DNA from 4 places in the Rhizobium sp. CNPSo 3670 genome. Region 3 is predicted to be linked to each of the others. Evidence: riboswitches for the same ligand, from Rfam matches in the RefSeq annotation. Region 3 holds a riboswitch; each other region holds the start of a gene.
What was found. A riboswitch is a leader RNA that binds a small molecule or an ion and turns the genes downstream of it on or off. The one in region 3 is predicted to bind cobalamin.
Positions count from the first base shown of each region.

Region 1: it holds a riboswitch for cobalamin, as region 3 does, so the genes downstream of both, cobU (bifunctional adenosylcobinamide kinase/adenosylcobinamide-phosphate guanylyltransferase) here and AC13QO_RS23915 (CbtB domain-containing protein) in region 3, are expected to answer to the same signal.
Region 2: it holds a riboswitch for cobalamin, as region 3 does, so the genes downstream of both, nrdH (glutaredoxin-like protein NrdH) here and AC13QO_RS23915 (CbtB domain-containing protein) in region 3, are expected to answer to the same signal.
Region 4: it holds a riboswitch for cobalamin, as region 3 does, so the genes downstream of both, bluB (5,6-dimethylbenzimidazole synthase) here and AC13QO_RS23915 (CbtB domain-containing protein) in region 3, are expected to answer to the same signal.

Region 1 covers NZ_JBXSOL010000016.1:74,123-78,674, reverse strand. The annotation lists gene cobN (cobaltochelatase subunit CobN) at 1-704, opposite strand, end outside; gene cobW (cobalamin biosynthesis protein CobW) at 708-1,763, opposite strand; gene cobU (bifunctional adenosylcobinamide kinase/adenosylcobinamide-phosphate guanylyltransferase) at 1,770-2,279, opposite strand; cobalamin riboswitch at 2,678-3,073, opposite strand; gene AC13QO_RS18190 (chloride channel protein) at 3,300-4,552, shown strand, end outside.
Region 2 covers NZ_JBXSOL010000048.1:6,346-10,897, reverse strand. The annotation lists gene AC13QO_RS27660 (heavy metal translocating P-type ATPase) at 1-1,455, shown strand, start outside; cobalamin riboswitch at 1,665-1,888, shown strand; gene nrdH (glutaredoxin-like protein NrdH) at 2,151-2,372, shown strand; gene nrdI (class Ib ribonucleoside-diphosphate reductase assembly flavoprotein NrdI) at 2,386-2,787, shown strand; gene nrdE (class 1b ribonucleoside-diphosphate reductase subunit alpha) at 2,766-4,552, shown strand, end outside.
Region 3 covers NZ_JBXSOL010000028.1:21,788-26,339, reverse strand. The annotation lists gene AC13QO_RS23925 (putative bifunctional diguanylate cyclase/phosphodiesterase) at 27-1,598, opposite strand; gene AC13QO_RS23920 (histidine phosphatase family protein) at 2,073-2,621, opposite strand; adenosylcobalamin (AdoCbl) riboswitch at 2,700-2,850, shown strand; gene AC13QO_RS23915 (CbtB domain-containing protein) at 2,853-3,062, shown strand; gene AC13QO_RS23910 (CbtA family protein) at 3,177-3,911, shown strand; gene AC13QO_RS23905 (hypothetical protein) at 3,965-4,534, shown strand; gene AC13QO_RS23900 (sulfite oxidase-like oxidoreductase) at 4,519-4,552, opposite strand, start outside.
Region 4 covers NZ_JBXSOL010000004.1:224,713-229,264, reverse strand. The annotation lists gene AC13QO_RS05840 (TolB family protein) at 1-709, shown strand, start outside; gene AC13QO_RS05835 (3-deoxy-7-phosphoheptulonate synthase) at 706-1,770, opposite strand; cobalamin riboswitch at 2,052-2,237, shown strand; gene bluB (5,6-dimethylbenzimidazole synthase) at 2,280-2,969, shown strand; gene AC13QO_RS05825 (DUF2865 domain-containing protein) at 2,973-4,073, opposite strand; gene AC13QO_RS05820 (YciI family protein) at 4,353-4,552, shown strand, end outside.

The DNA of each region.
Region 1 (4,552 bases), on a different contig from region 3:
TGGACCAGGGCACGGTAGAAGCTGATGGCGACGATGGGGGACGTGGGTTCGAATTCCATCTCTTCTGTCGAGCTTGGTGTCCCACGCTTGACGGACGACGTTGGCGCGACATGCGAACCGACGACCCGCCGCCACTCCTCGACCCCGATCGCCCCTCGCCCCGGCCACCAGATGCCCGCCTTCATCAGCGGCACTGCCGGCGCCGGCTTCTCCGCCCCTGACAGCATCGCCGAAGCATAGGCGAGAAAATCCCGCGCATTGGTGTCGCCGCCTTCGATCAGGTAGGCCCACAGCCCGTTGAGATCGTCGAGGTCAACATTGGAGAAAGGAACCAGCCCGGCATCCGGCTTGGCATCGCCAGGCAATACCGCAATTTTCACGCCATTCCGGGCAGCAACGGCGTGCAGCGCCTCCAGCGCATAATGGAAATAGCTGGCGCCGCCGAGCGCACGCACGACGATCAACTTGGCGTGCCGGGCCGTTCGCTCGACATAGGTATCGACCGACATTGGATGCTTGAGGCTCATCAGATTCGCGAGCCTCAGCGAATGCGGCATCCCTTCACACTCGTGATAGGCGGCAGCAATCGCGGCGAGTTCGGTGTCGGCAGCCGAAAGAAACAGTATATCGCCGGGCGACTGGCCGAGGTCGATCGCCTCCTCGCCGTCGCTGATCGTTCCCTGCTGGGCAAGAAGCAGATGCATCGATTATCCCTGAACGAGCGCTTCGATCGTCTTGCGTACCGCGTCCTCGTTCATTTCATGCAAGCCGATGACGACGAGGCGCGTGCGGCGCGCCTCGTCCGCTGCCCAGGCGCGGTCGAAATACTGGTCGATGCGGCTGCCGACGGCCTGCAGTTGCAGGCGCATGGGCTTGCCCGAGACGTCGATGAAGCCTTTGAGGCGCAGCACATCATGCTCGGCGATGATGCCCTTCAGCTTCTCGACAAAGCCCGTCGGATCGGAAACAGCGCCGAGTTCGACAACGAAGCTTTCGAATTCGTCGTGGTCGTGTGGCGCCCCCTCCTCGTGCTCCAGCTCGTGATGGGACTTGCGGTTGGCGATATCGTCTTCCGTGCCGATGCCGAGGCCGAGCAGCACGCCTGCCGGCACCTCGCCATTCCTGGCTTCGATCATGACCGGCTTGCGGGCAATGCGGGAGGCGACTTCGCTCTTCACGCGGTCAAGGCCATCGCCATCGATCAGGTCGGTCTTGTTGAGCACGATGAGATCGGCGCATGTGAGCTGGTCTTCGAACAGCTCCTCGATCGGGCTCTCATGATCGAGCGAGTCGTCCTCGCTGCGCGCCGCCTCGACTGCATCATGGTCGTCGGCGAAACGGCCGGCGGCAACGGCCGCACTGTCGACGACCGTAATGACGCCGTCGACGGTCACCTGGGTGCGGATATCAGGCCAGTTGAAGGCGGCGACCAGCGGCTGCGGCAGGGCGAGGCCGGAGGTTTCGATGACGATATGGTCGGGCCGCTGTTCGCGCTCCAGCAGCTTCGTCATCGTTGGAATGAAATCGTCGGCGACGGTGCAGCAGATGCAGCCATTGGTGAGCTCGATAATGTCGTCCTCGCTGCAATTCTCCGCGCCGCAGCCCTTCAGGACCTCGCCATCGACACCGAGATCGCCGAACTCGTTGATGATAAGCGCAATCTTTTTGCCGCCGGAATTGGTGAGCAGGTTGCGGATCATCGTCGTCTTGCCGGCGCCGAGGAAGCCGGTGATGACGGTTGCGGGGATTTTCTGCTGGTTCATGGAACTTCAACCCTTCATTTTCAGCGGCAGACCGGCCGCGATGAAATAGACCTCGTCGGCCTTCGCCGCGATTGTTTGGTGCAGCCGTCCGGCATGATCGCGAAAATCGCGCGCCATGCGATTGTCAGGCACGATGCCGAGACCAACCTCGTTGGAAACGAAGACGAGTTGCGCCTTGGCGCCGGGGAGGAAATCGGCGAGCGCGGCAAATTCCACAGCCATCTCGCGCTCCGCCATCATCAGGTTGGTCACCCAGAGCGTCAGGCAATCGACAAGCACAATGCGTCCCTCGCCATCGATGGCGGCAAGCACGCCGAAAAGATCGAGCGGCTCCTCATGCGTCATCCAGGAAGGGCCGCGATCGGTCCTGTGCTGGGCAATACGCTTCTGCATCTCCTCGTCCCAGGCACGGCCGGTGGCGAGATAGTGGCGCTCGAGGCCGCTTGCCATAACGAGATTTTCGGCGAAACGGGATTTGCCGGAGCGTGCCCCGCCGAGGATGAGCGTGGTGGTCATGCCCGAATATTCCTCTGAGGAGGCGTGCCGCTGCAGCTTGTTCTAGTTTTAACTTTATGAGCCACGGTAGCCAAAACTTTGCTTGGGAAAGCCGCGCCACCCCATTCACTTCCCTCATTCCTGTGCTTGTCACAGGAATCCAGCGTGCCCAAGTCCTTGGGCACGGAAGGCTCATTCGTTGCCTGCGCATAATTAATCACGGCGCGGACGGGCCGTGGCCGGATTCCTGTGACAAGCACAGGAATGAGGGAGGAAAGGAAGGCGCGTAATACGCAGACATAACCTGAAGGCGACGAACCGGCACCTCTCATACGCACCACCAGAGGCGGCGCTAGCTTCGTTCTTTCAGCCAAAACAACCTCCGTGCTGGCAGCGGGTCTCTTGCCCAGGTTTGGGCTGTTCGCCCGGCACGGAAGGCAGGTCTCCTGGCTCGTGGTTATCGGCGGCGATCGGGGGCGAACCGGAAGCCCGGTCGCCCCTGATCGTGCCAGCGGATCTGCCTCGCCTTCCCGGCTGCCTCGGTGAAAAGGTGGACGATTCGTAGAGTTAGAGGCGTCCGACCCCGGTTGATCACCATGCATTTCCAGTGGCTTTTCCGGCATGTCGCCCATCCCGCCCGCCTGCACTATTGCGGTTAGGCCGGAAGAGGTCCGATGCCGGATGGAAGACCCTGACCGCTCTACAGTCGCGGGGTCGGCTGTGATGAAGGCGCCCGATGTGGGTCCGCCCCGTCACATTCCCTTTTCATCCGGAAGGCGAAATGCCGATCCGGAACCATCCGTTATTCCTCAGATGGTTAGGCAAGCCGGCGGGTGAAGTCAACCGACCTTCGCCACCGCCTTCCCGCTGGACTGCGCGAAAGGCCGGCCAACACCACTGACCCCACCGGAAATATCGTCTTTTATCAGCGGCTTACGTCATGAATATTTGATGTGACCGTCGGCTTTTCGCCGCAATTGCGTTGCAAGGCGACTGCACCCCCGCCCTTGACCCGGCCTCTCCTCGCCTAGTTGTCTAGCCATGCTTATGAAATTGGATCGGCGCCGCCTGAGCGCGCTGCGTGTTTTCTTCGATCCGGGGCGACTGCGCGCCCTGACGCGCCGCAGCGAAGTCGGCCTGTCCCTGGCCGGCGCCGTCGTCGGCATCGCCTCGGGCCTTGCCGTGACCGGCATGAGCTATGTCTCCAGCGAACTGCACCAGCTTGTTTTCGGCATCGCCGACAGCGAACGGCTGAGCGCGTCGGTAATCCAGGACAAGATGCTGCTGCTCACCGCCCCCGTCATAGGCGGCGCCCTGCTCGGCCTGCTGCTCCTGGTGCTCGCCAAACGGCGCAAGAAACCCATGGTCGACCCGATCGAGGCGAATGCTCTGCATGGCGGCCGCCTCTCCCTCACCGATAGCATCATCGTTGCCGTACAGAACCTGATCTCCAACGGCTTCGGCGCCTCCGTCGGCCTGGAGGCCGGCTATACCCAGCTCGCCGCCGGCATTGCCTCCAAATTCGGCCTGAAGCTGCAGCTGCGCCGCTCGGACCTGCGCATCCTCGTCGGTTGCGGCGCGGCCGGCGCCATTGCCGCCGCCTTCAACGCGCCGCTGACGGGCGGCTTCTACGCCTTCGAGCTGATCATCGGCACCTACACCATCGTATCGTTAACCCCGGTTGTGGTCTCTGCCCTCGTTTCGACCCTCATCGCAAGGCTGCTTGCCGAGGGCGATTTCACCATCGATATCGGCAGCTTCGGCTCGGTCGTGCCGGCCGATTATGTCCCGGCGCTGCTGCTCGGCGTCTTCTGCGCCGGCGTTGGCATTCTCCTCATGCAGGGCGTGGCCTTCATTGAGGAGGTGGCGCGCAAAAGCTCGATCGCTCCGCCCTTTCGCCCGGCGCTCGGCGGCATCATCGTCGGGCTTCTCGCGATGATCTCGCCGCAGGTCCTTTCGGCCGGCCACGGGGCGCTGCATCTCAACTTGTCCCGCGACGTGGCGATCCCGGCGCTGATCGGTCTCTTTCTCCTGAAATCGCTGGCTTCGGCAATCTCGATCGGTTCTGGCTTCAGGGGTGGTCTGTTCTTCGCCTCGCTGTTCATGGGCGCCCTGCTGGGCAAGCTCTTTGCTTATTGCGGCCCCTATTTTGCCGATGCGACATTGACGCCGGTTATTTATGCTGTGGTCGGGATGAGTTCCCTGGCGGTCGCCGTCATTGGCGGGCCGCTGACGATGACCTTTCTGGCGCTCGAAATCACCGGCGATTTCCCGATCACGGCACTGGTTCTTGC
Region 2 (4,552 bases), on a different contig from region 3:
CTTGCCGTCGGCACGGTTATCATGGTTCGCCCCGGCGATCGCATCTCTGCCGACGGCGTCATCGTATCAGGCGAGAGCGCGATCGACGAGGCTCCGGTGACGGGCGAGAGCACGCCGGTGCGCAAGGGCGTCGACGCCGTGGTCTATGCCGGTACGGTCAATGGCGATGCGGTGCTGAGGGTTCGCGTCACGGCGGCTGCTGCCGACAATACCATCGCCCGCGTCGTCAAGCTGGTGGAAGAAGCGCAGGAATCGAAGGCGCCGACGGAGCGCTTCATCGAGCGGTTTTCGCGCTACTACACGCCGGGTGTGGTCGTCGTTGCCGCGCTGGTCGCGGTCGTTCCGCCGCTGTTCTTCGGCGGCGCGTGGAGTGAGTGGATCTACAAGGGTCTTGCCATCCTGCTGATCGGCTGCCCTTGCGCCCTCGTCATCTCGACGCCGGCGGCGATCGCGGCTTCGCTGTCGGCGGGCGCGAGGCGCGGGCTGCTGATGAAGGGCGGTGCGGTCCTGGAGACGCTCGGCAAGGTGACGATGGTCGCCTTCGACAAGACGGGCACGCTGACGGAAGGCAAGCCTCGGGTGACCGACATCCTTTCCTTTGGATTGGGTGAGGCGCAGCTCCTGTCGCGCGCGGCGGTGCTCGAGCAGGGCTCCAGCCATCCCCTGGCACAGGCGATTCTCCACCGCGCCAAGGCGGACAGCGTGCCCGTGCCACCCGCCTTCGAGCTGGAAGCGCTGCCGGGCAAGGGTGTCACCGGCAAAATCGGCGGCGAGGCAGTTGATCTCTTGTCGCCGCCCGCCGCCCGCGAGCGGGCGGCACTTGACGCGGAACAGGAGGCGCGTATTGCAGGGCTCAATGATGAGGGCAAGAGCGTGTCGGTGCTGCTCGTCAATGGCGCTGCGGCCGGCCTGATCGCCATGCGCGACGAGCCGCGCGAGGACGCCGCGGCCGGGCTCTCGGCGCTCAAATCGGCCGGGGTCAAGGCGATGATGCTGACCGGCGACAACAAGCGGACGGCGGCAGCCGTCGCAGACATGCTCGGCATCGACTGGCGGGGCGAGATGATGCCCGAGGACAAGCAGCGGGTCGTCGGCGAATTGAAGCGCAAGGGCTTCATAGTCGCCAAGGTCGGCGACGGCATCAACGACGCGCCGGCGCTCGCCGCCGCCGACATCGGTATCGCCATGGGCGGCGGCACCGATGTGGCGCTGGAGACGGCCGATGCCGCCGTGCTGCACGGGCGCGTTGGCGACGTGGCGCGAATGATCGCGCTTTCGCAGCGGACGATGCGCAATATCCTCGAGAATATCACCATTGCACTCGGGCTGAAGGCTGTCTTCCTGGTGACCACGATCATCGGGATCACCGGGCTCTGGCCGGCGATTCTCGCCGATACCGGAGCCACCGTGCTGGTTACGATCAACGCGCTCAGGCTGCTCCGCGTAGAGGAATAAATCCTTTCCTCTTCGGAGCGCCGATTAGGGCCGATCCGGAATCGAAAACCGCAGAGCCGGCTACAGGCCGGCTCTCGTCGTTCAGGCCTTCTCCACAGTTCGTTTTGTTTAAGCCTTCATTATCCATGTTTTTCACAGGAACGCAGTAATTTCAAACCTGCCGTAACGCAACGCACAAACCATCCGTTGACGTGAATTTCGATTCGCGTACTATATCTAGTGTTCAAGGTTCCTTCGATTCGTGAGGATCGTGGGCTAAGACGGGAATACGGTGCGTCTCGCCATGAGGGTGGGGCAAGGCCGGAGCTGCCCCCGCAACTGTGAGCGGAGAGCAACTGTCCGATTTCGGGTCACTGGGGCATGATACCTCGGGAAGGCTGGGCAGGTGCTTCGACCCGTGAGCCAGGAGACCTGCCTTGAATGAAACGTCCACGGGCGGGGTGTCCGGAAGGTCGCGTGCATGCAGCGGAATGATCCGCGGCTGTTGCGCTGCCCCGAACGACCGCATGAGCACTTCGGGGTTTGAAGTCATGTCGAGAGCATCAAGGCCGGCGCCCGCGCACATCCTGCGAGGGACCAAGTCAGGCGTTTAAAGCGCCAACCTTGCCAGATCACTATCAAGCATTTCCCCGGACGCCGCATGGCGCCCGATCCCAGTCCTGCGTCCTGAATTCATTGACTTCACGAGGAACATGATGAGCGTTACCGTTTACAGCAAGCCGGCCTGTGTCCAATGCACGGCCACTTACCGCGCCCTCGATCGCCTTGGCGTGGATTATGAGATCGTCGATATTTCCGAGGATGCCGAAGCGCTCGATCGCGTGCGTGGCATGGGCTACATGCAGGTTCCGGTCGTCGTTGCCGGCGAGCAGCATTGGGCGGGCTTCCGCCCCGACATGATCAGCGCGCTCTCCTGACCGGAGAAAAGCGGTGGGGCTGATCGTCTATTATTCCAGCCGATCCGGGAACACCCATCGTTTCGTCGAGAAGCTGGGATTGCGCGCGGCGCGCATCCCCCTCGGCGCTGAGGCCATCCACATTCGCGAACCCTATGTGCTGATCTCGCCTACCTATTGCGGAAACGGCGGTAAAGGGGCCGTGCCCGAGCAGGTGATCCGCTTCCTCAACGAGGCGGAAAACCGCTCCAACATCCGCGGCGTGATTGCTGCGGGCAACAGCAATTTCGGCGAGACCTATGGCCTCGCCGGCGATGTCATCTCGAAGAAGTGCCAGGTGCCGTACCTCTACAGGTTCGAGCTCCTGGGAACTGCCGAGGATATCGCCAATGTCAAAGACGGGATGGGACGATTTTGGACACGGGAACACATCTGACGCGGGACGCGGGCGCAAAACCGCTGAAAGCGGCCGAAACACTCGACTATCATGCACTGAACGCGATGCTGAACCTCTACGACGACGAGGGAAAGATCCAGCTCGACAAGGATCGCATGGCGGCCAGGCAATATTTCCTGCAGCATGTGAACCAGAACACCGTGTTCTTTCACAATCTTCGGGAAAAGCTCGATTACCTCGTCACGGAGGGCTATTACGAGCAGGAGGTTCTCGACCAGTATTCCTTCAATTTCGTCCGCGACCTGTTCGATCAGGCCTATGCCAGGAAATTCCGGTTTCCTACCTTCCTCGGGGCTTTCAAATATTACACCAGCTATACGCTGAAGACCTTCGACGGAAAGCGATATCTCGAGCGCTACGAAGACCGCATCTGCATGGTGGCGCTGGCTTTGGCGCGCGGCGATGAGGCCCTTGCTCGCGACATAGTCGACGAGATCATTTCCGGCCGCTTCCAGCCGGCAACGCCCACCTTCCTCAATGCCGGCAAGAAGCAGCGCGGCGAACTCGTTTCCTGTTTCCTGCTGCGCGTCGAGGACAACATGGAATCGATCGGCCGGTCGATCAATTCGGCGCTGCAGTTGTCGAAACGCGGCGGCGGCGTGGCCCTGTCGCTGACCAATATCCGCGAGGCGGGCGCGCCGATCAAGCAGATCGAAAACCAGTCCTCCGGCATCATCCCCGTCATGAAGCTCCTGGAAGACAGCTTCTCCTATGCCAATCAGCTCGGTGCGCGGCAGGGGGCGGGTGCGGTTTATCTGAACGCCCATCATCCCGATATCATGCGCTTTCTCGACACCAAGCGTGAAAACGCCGATGAGAAAATCCGCATCAAGACGCTGTCGCTCGGCGTTGTCGTGCCCGACATCACCTTCGAACTCGCCAAGAACAATGAGGACATGTACCTGTTCTCGCCCTACGACGTGGAACGGGTCTACGGCGTGCCTTTCACCGAGATTTCGGTGACGGAGAAGTACCGGGAAATGGTGGCGGACGCCCGCATCTCGAAGAAGAAGATCAAGGCGCGCGAATTCTTCCAGGTGATCGCCGAAATCCAGTTCGAAAGCGGCTACCCCTACATCATGTTCGAGGACACGGTGAACCGCTCGAACCCGATTGCCGGGCGCATCTCCATGAGCAACCTATGCTCGGAGATCCTGCAGGTGAGCGAGGCGAGCGACTATTATGACGACCTTTCCTACAAGCATCTCGGCAAGGATATTTCCTGCAATCTCGGCTCCCTGAACATTGCTGCGGCGATGGATTCGACCGACTTCGGCAAGACGATCGAGACCTCGATCCGGGCGCTGACAGCGGTGTCCGATATGAGCCATATCTCCTCAGTTCCTTCGATCGAGAAAGGCAATGACGAGAGCCATGCGATCGGCCTCGGGCAGATGAACCTGCACGGATACCTCGCCCGCGAACGCATCTTCTATGGCTCTGAGGAAGGCGTCGATTTCACCAATATCTATTTCTATGCGGTGACCTACCACGCGCTGCGTGCCTCCAATCGTCTGGCGGTCGAGCGTGGTGTAAGCTTCAAGGGGTTCGAGAATTCGAAATACGCTTCAGGTGACTATTTCGACAAATATACCGAGCAGGAATGGAAGCCGACCACCGAAAAGGTGCAGGCGTTGTTCGACAAATCGGGCATCCATATTCCGACACAGCAAGACTGGGTGGCGCTGAAAAAGGCGGTGATGGCCTCAGGCCTCTATAACCAGAACCTGCAGGCGGTGCCGCC
Region 3 (4,552 bases):
GGCAGTTTTGTCGAATTACGCGAGGGTCAGGCGGTTGACGCCAGATTGGCGTTGCGATCGCGGATGAAGATGCTCGCCTCGGCGGCGGGCATCGCCTTACCGAAAAGATAGCCTTGGCCGATGTCGCAGCCGAGCTGCAGCAGGAAGGCAAGCTGGCCATGCTCCTCGACACCTTCTGCAGTCGTCTTGATGTTCAGGCTTCTGCTGAGGCCAAGCATGGCGCGGACGATTTTTTCCTGCCGTTCGTCATCGCGATAGGTGGCGATGAAGCTCTTGTCGATCTTGATCTTGTCGAAGCGGTAGCGGGCGAGCTGGGCAAGGCTCGAATAGCCCGTGCCGAAATCGTCGAGAGCGATCTGGATGCCGGCCGCATGCAGCTCTTCGAGAATGATGGCGGCGATAGCGGGATCCTGGATCAGCGCGTTTTCGGTGATCTCAATCTCCAAGCGTTGCGGCGGCAGCCGACTTGCTGAAAGGACCTTGAGGATGCGGGAGGCCAGCAGCCTGTCTTCCATCTGCACCGGCGACACATTGAAGGACAACGTGACATGCGCTGGCCAAGTGAGCGCATCGCCGCAGGCCTGCGCAAGGAGATCCTCGAACAGGGCGGTGATCATCCCGGTTTCCTCGGCAATGTCGATGAAAACAGGCGGCGGAATATTGATACCATCCTCGCCGACCCAGCGCGCGAGGGCTTCGAAACCGCAAAGCTGGCCGGTTTTCAAATCAATCAAAGGTTGATAGAAAGGCATGATCGCCTTGTCGGCGATTGCCGCGCGCAGCCTGCTTTCCAGAGAGGCACGTTCCGTTACCTTGTCCTGCATCGAAGCTTCGAAGACGAGATAATGGTTGGGGCCGCGTGATTTGGCCTCATACATGGCGAGATCCGCACGGTGGGCGGCGTCTTCCAGCGGCTCGCTGCCCTCAAGCCAGCGATCGTAGCCGACGCTGGCGCCGACTTCGACGGCAAAGCCATCGATATGGATCGGCCGGGTGACTGCCTGGATCAGCAACTTGGCGAAACGCTCCTCGCGCTCTGCCGTCAGGGAAAAGGCGACGATGATGAATTCGTCACCGCCGAAGCGGTAAACGCAATCCGCGTTGCCAAGCGCGCAGATGCGTCTGGCAACTTCGACCAGCAACACGTCGCCGCCCTTGTGGCCGACGAGATCGTTGACTTTTTTGAAGCCGTCGAGGTCGACGGAGAAGATCGTGACGTTGTCGTCCCATTCCTCGATCTCGCCCTCGTCGCTTCCGACCGGCCGTGAGAGGATTTTGCGCTCGAAGGCGTAGCGGTTCGGCAGCTTGGTCAGATGGTCGTGGGTTGCCGTCCAATCGGCCTTTGCCTGTTCGGTGGCGCGCAGCTCCATTTCCTTGCGCAGGTCGGCGATGCGCAGCACCGAATAGATGAAGCTCATCGCGCCAGCGATGCCGAGAGCCAGCACGAGCTTATCCGCCCCGTACTCGCCGAAACCGGTCATGAAGGAGACGAGGCGGTCGTCGAAGTGCAGCACCGTGCCGAGGATCCAGAGGGTTACTCCGAAAACCACAACCGACACGCATTGCCTTCCGGCCCTGCTTCGGAAAAACGCAGGCATTATCGCATTCTCCATCTCCACCCTCTGCCGGACTATCAGGAAAATCTGAAATGTTCGTTGAAACCATAAGGCGAATTGTTGGAGGTGGCAGCCCGTCCGTTGCGGTGCTGTCGGGACGTCGGCTGCGCTACGGCGTTTCGCTGGTGCTGCTTCGAAGACTAGAGATTGTCCGGATTCAAGACGAGGGGAGCCTCACGAAAGAACGAGGGCGAGCGTGCTGTCGCATCGCTCGCCCTGTCTCGCTCTTCAGGCGGTGACGATCAGCAGCGGAACGCTGACGACCAGACCGACCATAACTAAGGTGAACGTCACGACCCTCATCAAGCGCAGGCGCCGCGTACGCTCCCCACTCCAATCATATGCCATAGCTTCCGTCTCCTTGGGACAAGGAAGTAGTCCCGGTCAGACCCGGTTCAATAGAGATGACGCGATTTGCTTGCGTAAGGCTGGATAGTATGAGGGATGTCTAATTCTCTAGAGGCGCAGCGACCAGCGCTGTCCATTGCTGGTCATCCGAACGACCACCAGCGGCTCGACGTCGACGAGCCAGAAGGAGGGGAGGGGAGCCTGAAGCACATGCGCAATCGCTGTTCTTATAATCGATGCGTGGGTGACGGCTATCACATGACCGCCGAGCGTGGATTGTTCATCCATCCAGCCGGCGACGCGCGTCCGCAGACCGAGAAAACTGTCGCCGCCATGTGGGGCGGCTTCCGGATCGCTCATCCAAGCCATGAGGTTCTCCGGCTCTTCGGTGCCGATTGCCGCAATCGGCCTGCCGGCCCAGCGGCCATTGTCGCAGTCGGCAAGCCGCTGTTCTATTTGAGCGTCGAGACCGAGGGCTGTAGCGGTCTGGCGGGCACGCAAAGCCGGGCTAGTGACGATCCGGTCGGCCCGAGGCAGGGCGGTCATCCGGCCGGCTTCTTCAGCGGCCTTGTCTTCCAGCGGCTCATCCAGCGGGAACAGGGCCTTGCGGCTTGCCGCCGTGGCGCCGTGACAGATCCAGGTGAGGCGGGTATTCACGGTTGTTCCGATCATCGCAATATGGTGGGGACGACCCTTCGACGGCGTCTCGAAGTTTCGTTGACAGTCTCTTCGGCGTCCAGATATAACCGTGCTGTTGCGGGTTTGGAAGCCGGTGGAAATCCGGCGCGGTCGCGCCACTGTGACCAGCGTGTCGAAGTTCTTTACGCTGGAAGTCAGACCCTGCCGCACAACACTCTTTCGACTGAACGCGTCATTCCGGAGGGATACATGTCTGACACCACTTTCGCGCCCGTTGCGGCACCGGCGCCAATCCCTGTAGGGGAAATCCTGCCCTGGGCGGTTTTCGGCGGCCTGCTGATGCTCATCGTTCTTTATTTCGTCGGCACCGAGGAAGGCGCGATGGCGCTGTTCAACGGCATGTATGTGCACGAATTCGTGCATGACGGCCGCCATCTGCTCGGCTTTCCCTGCCACTAAAGCGCATCGCGATCTTTCAGATTCGCTTCTCGCGCTTTAGGTCTTTGTTTACACATGTCGTTGTCGCAAAACCGCTGCACACTTTTGCGCGACATGCTTAGGGGGAATACTGACATGGTTGGAAAGCTTCTGCTTCGCGGCATGCTCGCGGGCCTGATTGCTGGCATCCTCGTTTTCGCTTTCGCCCATATCTTCGGCGAGCCGCTGGTTGATGCGGCAATCGCCTTCGAGGAGGCGAGCGCTGAGGCGGCGGGCGAAGCTGCCGAACCTGAAATCGTCAGCCGGGCCACGCAGGCTGGTCTCGGCCTTTTCACCGGCGTCATGGCCTACAGTATCGCCGTCGGCGGGCTCTTTTCGCTCGCCTTCGCCTTCGTACATGGCCGCTTCAGCAGCCTCTCGGCGCGCGGCACCTCGGCCGTCATCGCCATTGCCGCCTTCGTGGCAGTGGTGCTTGTTCCCGGAATCAAATATCCGGCCACCCCCCCGGCGGTCGGCAATCCCGAAACGATCGGCGTCAGGACCGAGCTGTTCTTCCTGATGATTGTCGTTTCGCTCGCCTCGCTGGTTGCCGCGATCGCGCTGTCGCGCCGCCTTGGCGAGCGCTTCGGTCTCTGGAACGGCGCGATCATCGCCGGCATCGCCTATCTCGTCTTCATCGGCTTCGTGCTTTATCTGTTGCCGCCGATCAACGAGGTGCCCGAGAATTTCTCGGCGATGGTACTCTGGCGGTTCCGCACCACCTCGCTCGGCATGCATGCAATCCTTTGGGCAACGCTCGGTCTGGTTTTCGGAGCGCTGGCAGAAAGGGGTCTTGCCGCCAAGAGTGGACTGCGGCCGGCGTTCCGGTGATGCGGCATATCGGAAGGTTTGCCTTTCTCGGTCTCATCGCGAGCCTGTTGCCAATGTTTATCGGAAATGCTTTCGGCCATGGGAGCAGCTCTGGCGGCTCCGATACCGGGCTCGATATTCCGGCAATTTCCCACGGCGAGATGGCGATCATTTCGGAGTATCGCAGCAGCATCAGCATGCTGGCGTCACGGGCTGCCGATACGAACGAATCGTTCCGGCGTGTCCTGAACTACGCCGAAATCCAGTATTCCTATTGCGTCTGGGGTCGGATGCCCGGCAGCGTGACGGACGAGGAGAGCCCGTTCAACGAATGCGCCCATGCCTATCTCGCGGCGACGAAAGCCGTGCTGCTGGCGATGCGTGAGATGCCGCGGGAGGCAACCGCGGCGGGCGAAATCATCTCGGCCATCGACGCCGAGATGGCGGGTCGCGGGCTTGCCTTTATTACCTGCCAGTTCAGCGGCGAGGCATTCAATACCGCCAATATCGTCAAGCCGAGCTGGAGCAAGGTGCCGCTGCATCCTGCCAGCATGGCGTCTCTGACGGCGTTGGCCGCCATGTTGGGGCTTGCCATCCTGACGCTTCGCCGTTTCCTGCGGCCGAAGGCTCAGTCGTCGGAATAGCGCTGCTCGCGCCACGGA
Region 4 (4,552 bases), on a different contig from region 3:
CGGCGACGGGCTGCTCTTCCGGCTGCCGCTCGATGGCGGCGAGGTGGTGAAGGTCGATACCGGCTTTGCCGTCAATTGCAACAATGATCACGGCATTTCGCCTGATGGCACTGAGTTCGTCATCTCGGACAAGACGGAATTCGGCAAGTCGACGATCTATATCCTGCCGGTCGAGGGGGGCACGCCGCGGCTCATCACGCAAAACCGGCCGTCCTATTGGCATGGCTGGTCACCGGATGGCCGCCAGCTCGCCTATTGCGGCATTCGTGACGATCATTTCGACATTTATACGATCTCCGTCGATGGCGGCGTCGAGACGCGGCTGACGCATGGCGAAGGCCGCAACGACGGGCCGGATTATTCCGCCGACGGCCAATGGATCTATTTCAATTCCAGTCGCACCGGGTTGATGCAGATCTGGCGCATCCATCCGGATGGCACAGGCCTCGAACAGGTGACGTCGGACAATCAGGGGAACTGGTTCGCCCATCCGTCGCCCAAAAACGACAAGGTGCTGATCCTGTCCTACGATCCTTCCGTCTTCGACCATCCGCGCGATCTCGACGTGCGGCTGCGGCTGATGGATATGGACGGCGGCAACCTGAAGACGCTGTTCGAGCTTTTCGGCGGGCAGGGCACGATCAACGTGCCCTGCTGGTCACCTGATGGTGACGAGTTTGCCTATGTCAGGTATTTTCCGGCGGCCTAAGCCGCTGCCGCTCGGCGCCGCCTGCGAGCGGCGTCCGCCAGATCTTCCAGCACACTCACCGACATCTCCCAGTCAATGCAGCCATCGGTGATGGACTGGCCGTAGACCAGCGGCTTGCCGGGAACGAGATCCTGGCGGCCGGCAACGAGGCTGCTTTCGATCATCATGCCCTTGATGTGGTGATTGCCCGCGGAGATCTGTCCCGCGACGTCCTTGACAACCCGTGGCTGGTTCATCGGATCTTTGCTGCTGTTGGCATGGCTGGCGTCGATGAGCATGCGCGGGGTGACCCCGAGTTTCAGGCATTCCGCTGTGACGGCTCCGACATCGGCCGCCTCATAATTCGGCCGCTTGCCGCCGCGCAGAATGATGTGGCAGTCTTCATTCCCCTTCGTCGAAGCGATTGCCGCCTGTCCGTCCTTGGTGACGGCCGGGAAGTGGTGCGGCTGCGAAGCGGCCAGGATCGCGTCGATCGCGACGCGAGCGCCTCCGTCGGTGCCGTTCTTGAAGCCGATCGGGCAGGAGAGGCCGGAGGCGAGCTGGCGATGGATCTGGCTCTCGGTCGTGCGGGCGCCGATCGCACCCCAGCTGACGAGATCGGCAATGTATTGCGGTGTGATCGTCTCGAGGAATTCGACACCCGCCGGAAGGCCCATCGCGTTGACGTCGAGCAGCAGGCGCCTGGCAATTCTCAGCCCTTCCTCGATACGGTAGCTGCCATCGAGATGCGGGTCGTTCATCAAGCCCTTCCAGCCGACTGTGGTGCGGGGCTTTTCGAAATAGACGCGCATGACGATTTCCAGATCACTGGAGAAGCGCTGTCGCTGCTCGGCCAGCCGCGCGGCATATTCGCGTGCAGCAACCGGATCGTGGATGGAGCAGGGGCCGATGACGACGATCAGGCGGTCGTCTTCACCCTTGAGAATCTGGTGGATGGCATTGCGGTTGCTGGTCACCGTCTCGCTGACTGAAGCGGTTCGGGGAATTTCCGCGATGATATCGGCGGGTCTGGTCAGCGGGGTGATCTCGAGAATACGCAGATCATTGATGGTGTCGGGCAAGGCATGGCTCCTGTTTGGTCATACCGTGCGGAACAGAAAAGCCGCCAGGTAGACTAGCGGCTGTTCGGGTTGTCGTCGCGTTGAATTCAGTTACGCACAGACCCGCATCCGCTGGAAGCAGCGGTACGAATAAAATCGCGAGGAGGCGTAGGCTGAAGTCGTCGACATTGCGCGTATGTAGCGTCGCGGCCGCTCATTGTCACGCAAAATCTGCGAGGCGAAATCACGGGTTCGCCTCTTTGAGGCTGACGTGCCGACGCTTGCCTCCGTTCCGATTTCCTGAAATAGATGCGCCGTCAGGTGCCCGCCCTCGAGGCGGGAGAATCGGGAATCCGGTGCAAGGCCGGAACGTGCCCAACGCTGTAAGGCCGACGTCTGCCGCTTCATCACGCCACTGGCTTTGCCGGGAAGGCTGCGGCAGATGGATGAAGCCAAGTCAGAAGACCGGCCTGGCGCGATAGACCCAACCCGCGCGGACGGCGGGCGGTTGCGTTGTTGGGGATTTGACGATGCGACCCTTTGATGCGGATGCCCTTTCGGCGGTGTCCGGTTTTTCGCCGGCCGAGCGCGAAGCCGTGTATCACGCGATCATGACGCGGCGTGACGTGCGCAGCCAGTTCCTGCCCGATCCCTTGCCCGACGATGTCGTGGCACGGCTCTTGACTGCCGCCCATCATGCGCCCTCGGTCGGCTTCATGCAGCCGTGGAATTTCGTCCTGGTGAAAAGCGAAGCCGTGCGAGCACGCGTAAGGGATGCCTTTGCGAATGCGAATGAGGAGGCGGCACTGATGTTCGAGGGCGAACGCCGGCAGACCTATCGCTCCCTGAAGCTGGAAGGCATCGTCGAGGCGCCGCTCGGCATATGCGTGACATGCGATCCCACCCGCGGCGGCAGCGTCGTGCTGGGGCGGACGCACAATCCGCGGATGGATTCCTATTCGACCGTTTGCGCTATCCAGAATCTCTGGCTTGCCGCCCGCGCCGAAGGGGTCGGCATCGGCTGGGTCAGCATCTTTCGCGAAGGCGACCTGAAAACAATTCTTGGCATACCGGAGCATATCGAGGTGGTCGCCTGGCTCTGCGCCGGCTTTGTCGACCGTCTTTATGACGAACCGGAACTTTCGGTCAAAGGTTGGCGGCAGCGGCTGCCGCTCGAGGAACTCGTTTTCCACGACGGATGGGGACGCAACGACCCGTAGCAATTACTGCTGCTGTGGTTGCGGCCCCGGCGTCGCCGGATTGGCAAGGTCGATCGAGCCCTGGTCGCCGGCAAGGAATTGCGGGCCGACCTGACGAACCTTGTTCTGCGTGGGGTCGTAGGGACGTTCGGCAACGGATGGCTGCGGCGGGGCTGATGCTGCCGCAGTATCTTTCGTCGGCGGTTTAGTGCGGACCGTCGTTATCGAGCCCTGCTCCGGCGGTTCGCTCAGGGCCTGCTTGCCGCGCATCTCCTCGTAATAGGCGGTGAGATTGCAGGCGCAGGAATTTTTCTCGCCAGGCGCGCGGTTCTTGTAGACAAAAGCGTTCTTCATGGCGCTATAGGGCGCGCCCGTTGCGACCGAGATCATGTTCGAGGAGTCGGTGCTGGTCACGTCGCGATAGAAGAGCTCGGTTTCAATGCCGGGGCACATCTTGGCGCAGGTCTGGGCATCGCGGCCGAAATCCACCGAAGTGGTATTTGAGCTGATCGGGAAGAAGCCACCGTCGCAGCTGCGCACGCAGATGGTGCTGATCGGTGAAAACATTTCGGCCCTCGGCAGGCCGTAACGCAGATCGGTCTCTTCACCGCCGCCGAGCGGAATGAAGGTATCGGTGCGCATCGCCTGTTCCTCGACACTCGGGGCGGGGTCGTCTGCGCTACGCTCGGTCGGGGCATAGAAATTGTCGCTGTTGCAGCCGTTGCGTTCGAGTGCCGCCGTCAATTCTCGGCGCGCGTCGTCAGTGCCGTCGCCCTGGTTGCGCAGTTCGTCGCGGCGCTCCTGGAGATAACGGATATTGTCGATCATCCGGGCTTCGGCGTCAGAGAGTTCGGCGCAAAAATCGGCGTTGTCACTGCCAATCACGACCATGCTGCCGGAAGTGCATCCGTTATTGCGCAGATCGTTGCGGACCTTGCGCAGCTCGAGGTTCTGCTCGGCCATGGCATTTGCATATTGGCGCGCTTCCGGCCCGTTATTGCTACCGATCGATCGTGGCAGGTCGGCAAGGCGACCGCGCAAGTCGTTGCAAATAGCGCTGGTCTGTGCGGCGGCCGGTGATGCCAGCGCAAGCATAAGAGCAAGAGACAGATTTCGGCGTTTCACGGCGTCGTCCGGGAATGAGAAAATGTCGATCGGTCAAAGGTGGCGTCCATCCGCCGTACCTTGTCTCTTAACGTGTTTCTCTTAATAAGCTTGGATGAATTCCTAGCGCATTTTCGAGATTTTAGCCAGAAGATGTGGGTAATCTTCCGTTAGGTAAGTAGAACAGCATTGCACCCGGAGGCGGACACAGCAGCCGTCAACAGCAGTTCCCTTCTTCATACGAATTGTTATTCTTGGCGCTCGTTCCCGCGGGGAGTTGGTTTCACTGAGGATAAAGCGATGCGCTACATGCTGATGCTGCATGCGGACGAAACTGCCGGGAAGTCCATAGCGCCTGAGGACATGGGGCGCTTCATGGAGCAGATGCATGCCTATCAACAAGCGCTGGAGAAGGCGGCAGCATTTGTCTCCAGCAATGCGCTCGTCAGTTCCTCTGAGGCCAGTCTCGTTCGTGCTCAAGGAAACGAGGTCAGCGTTTT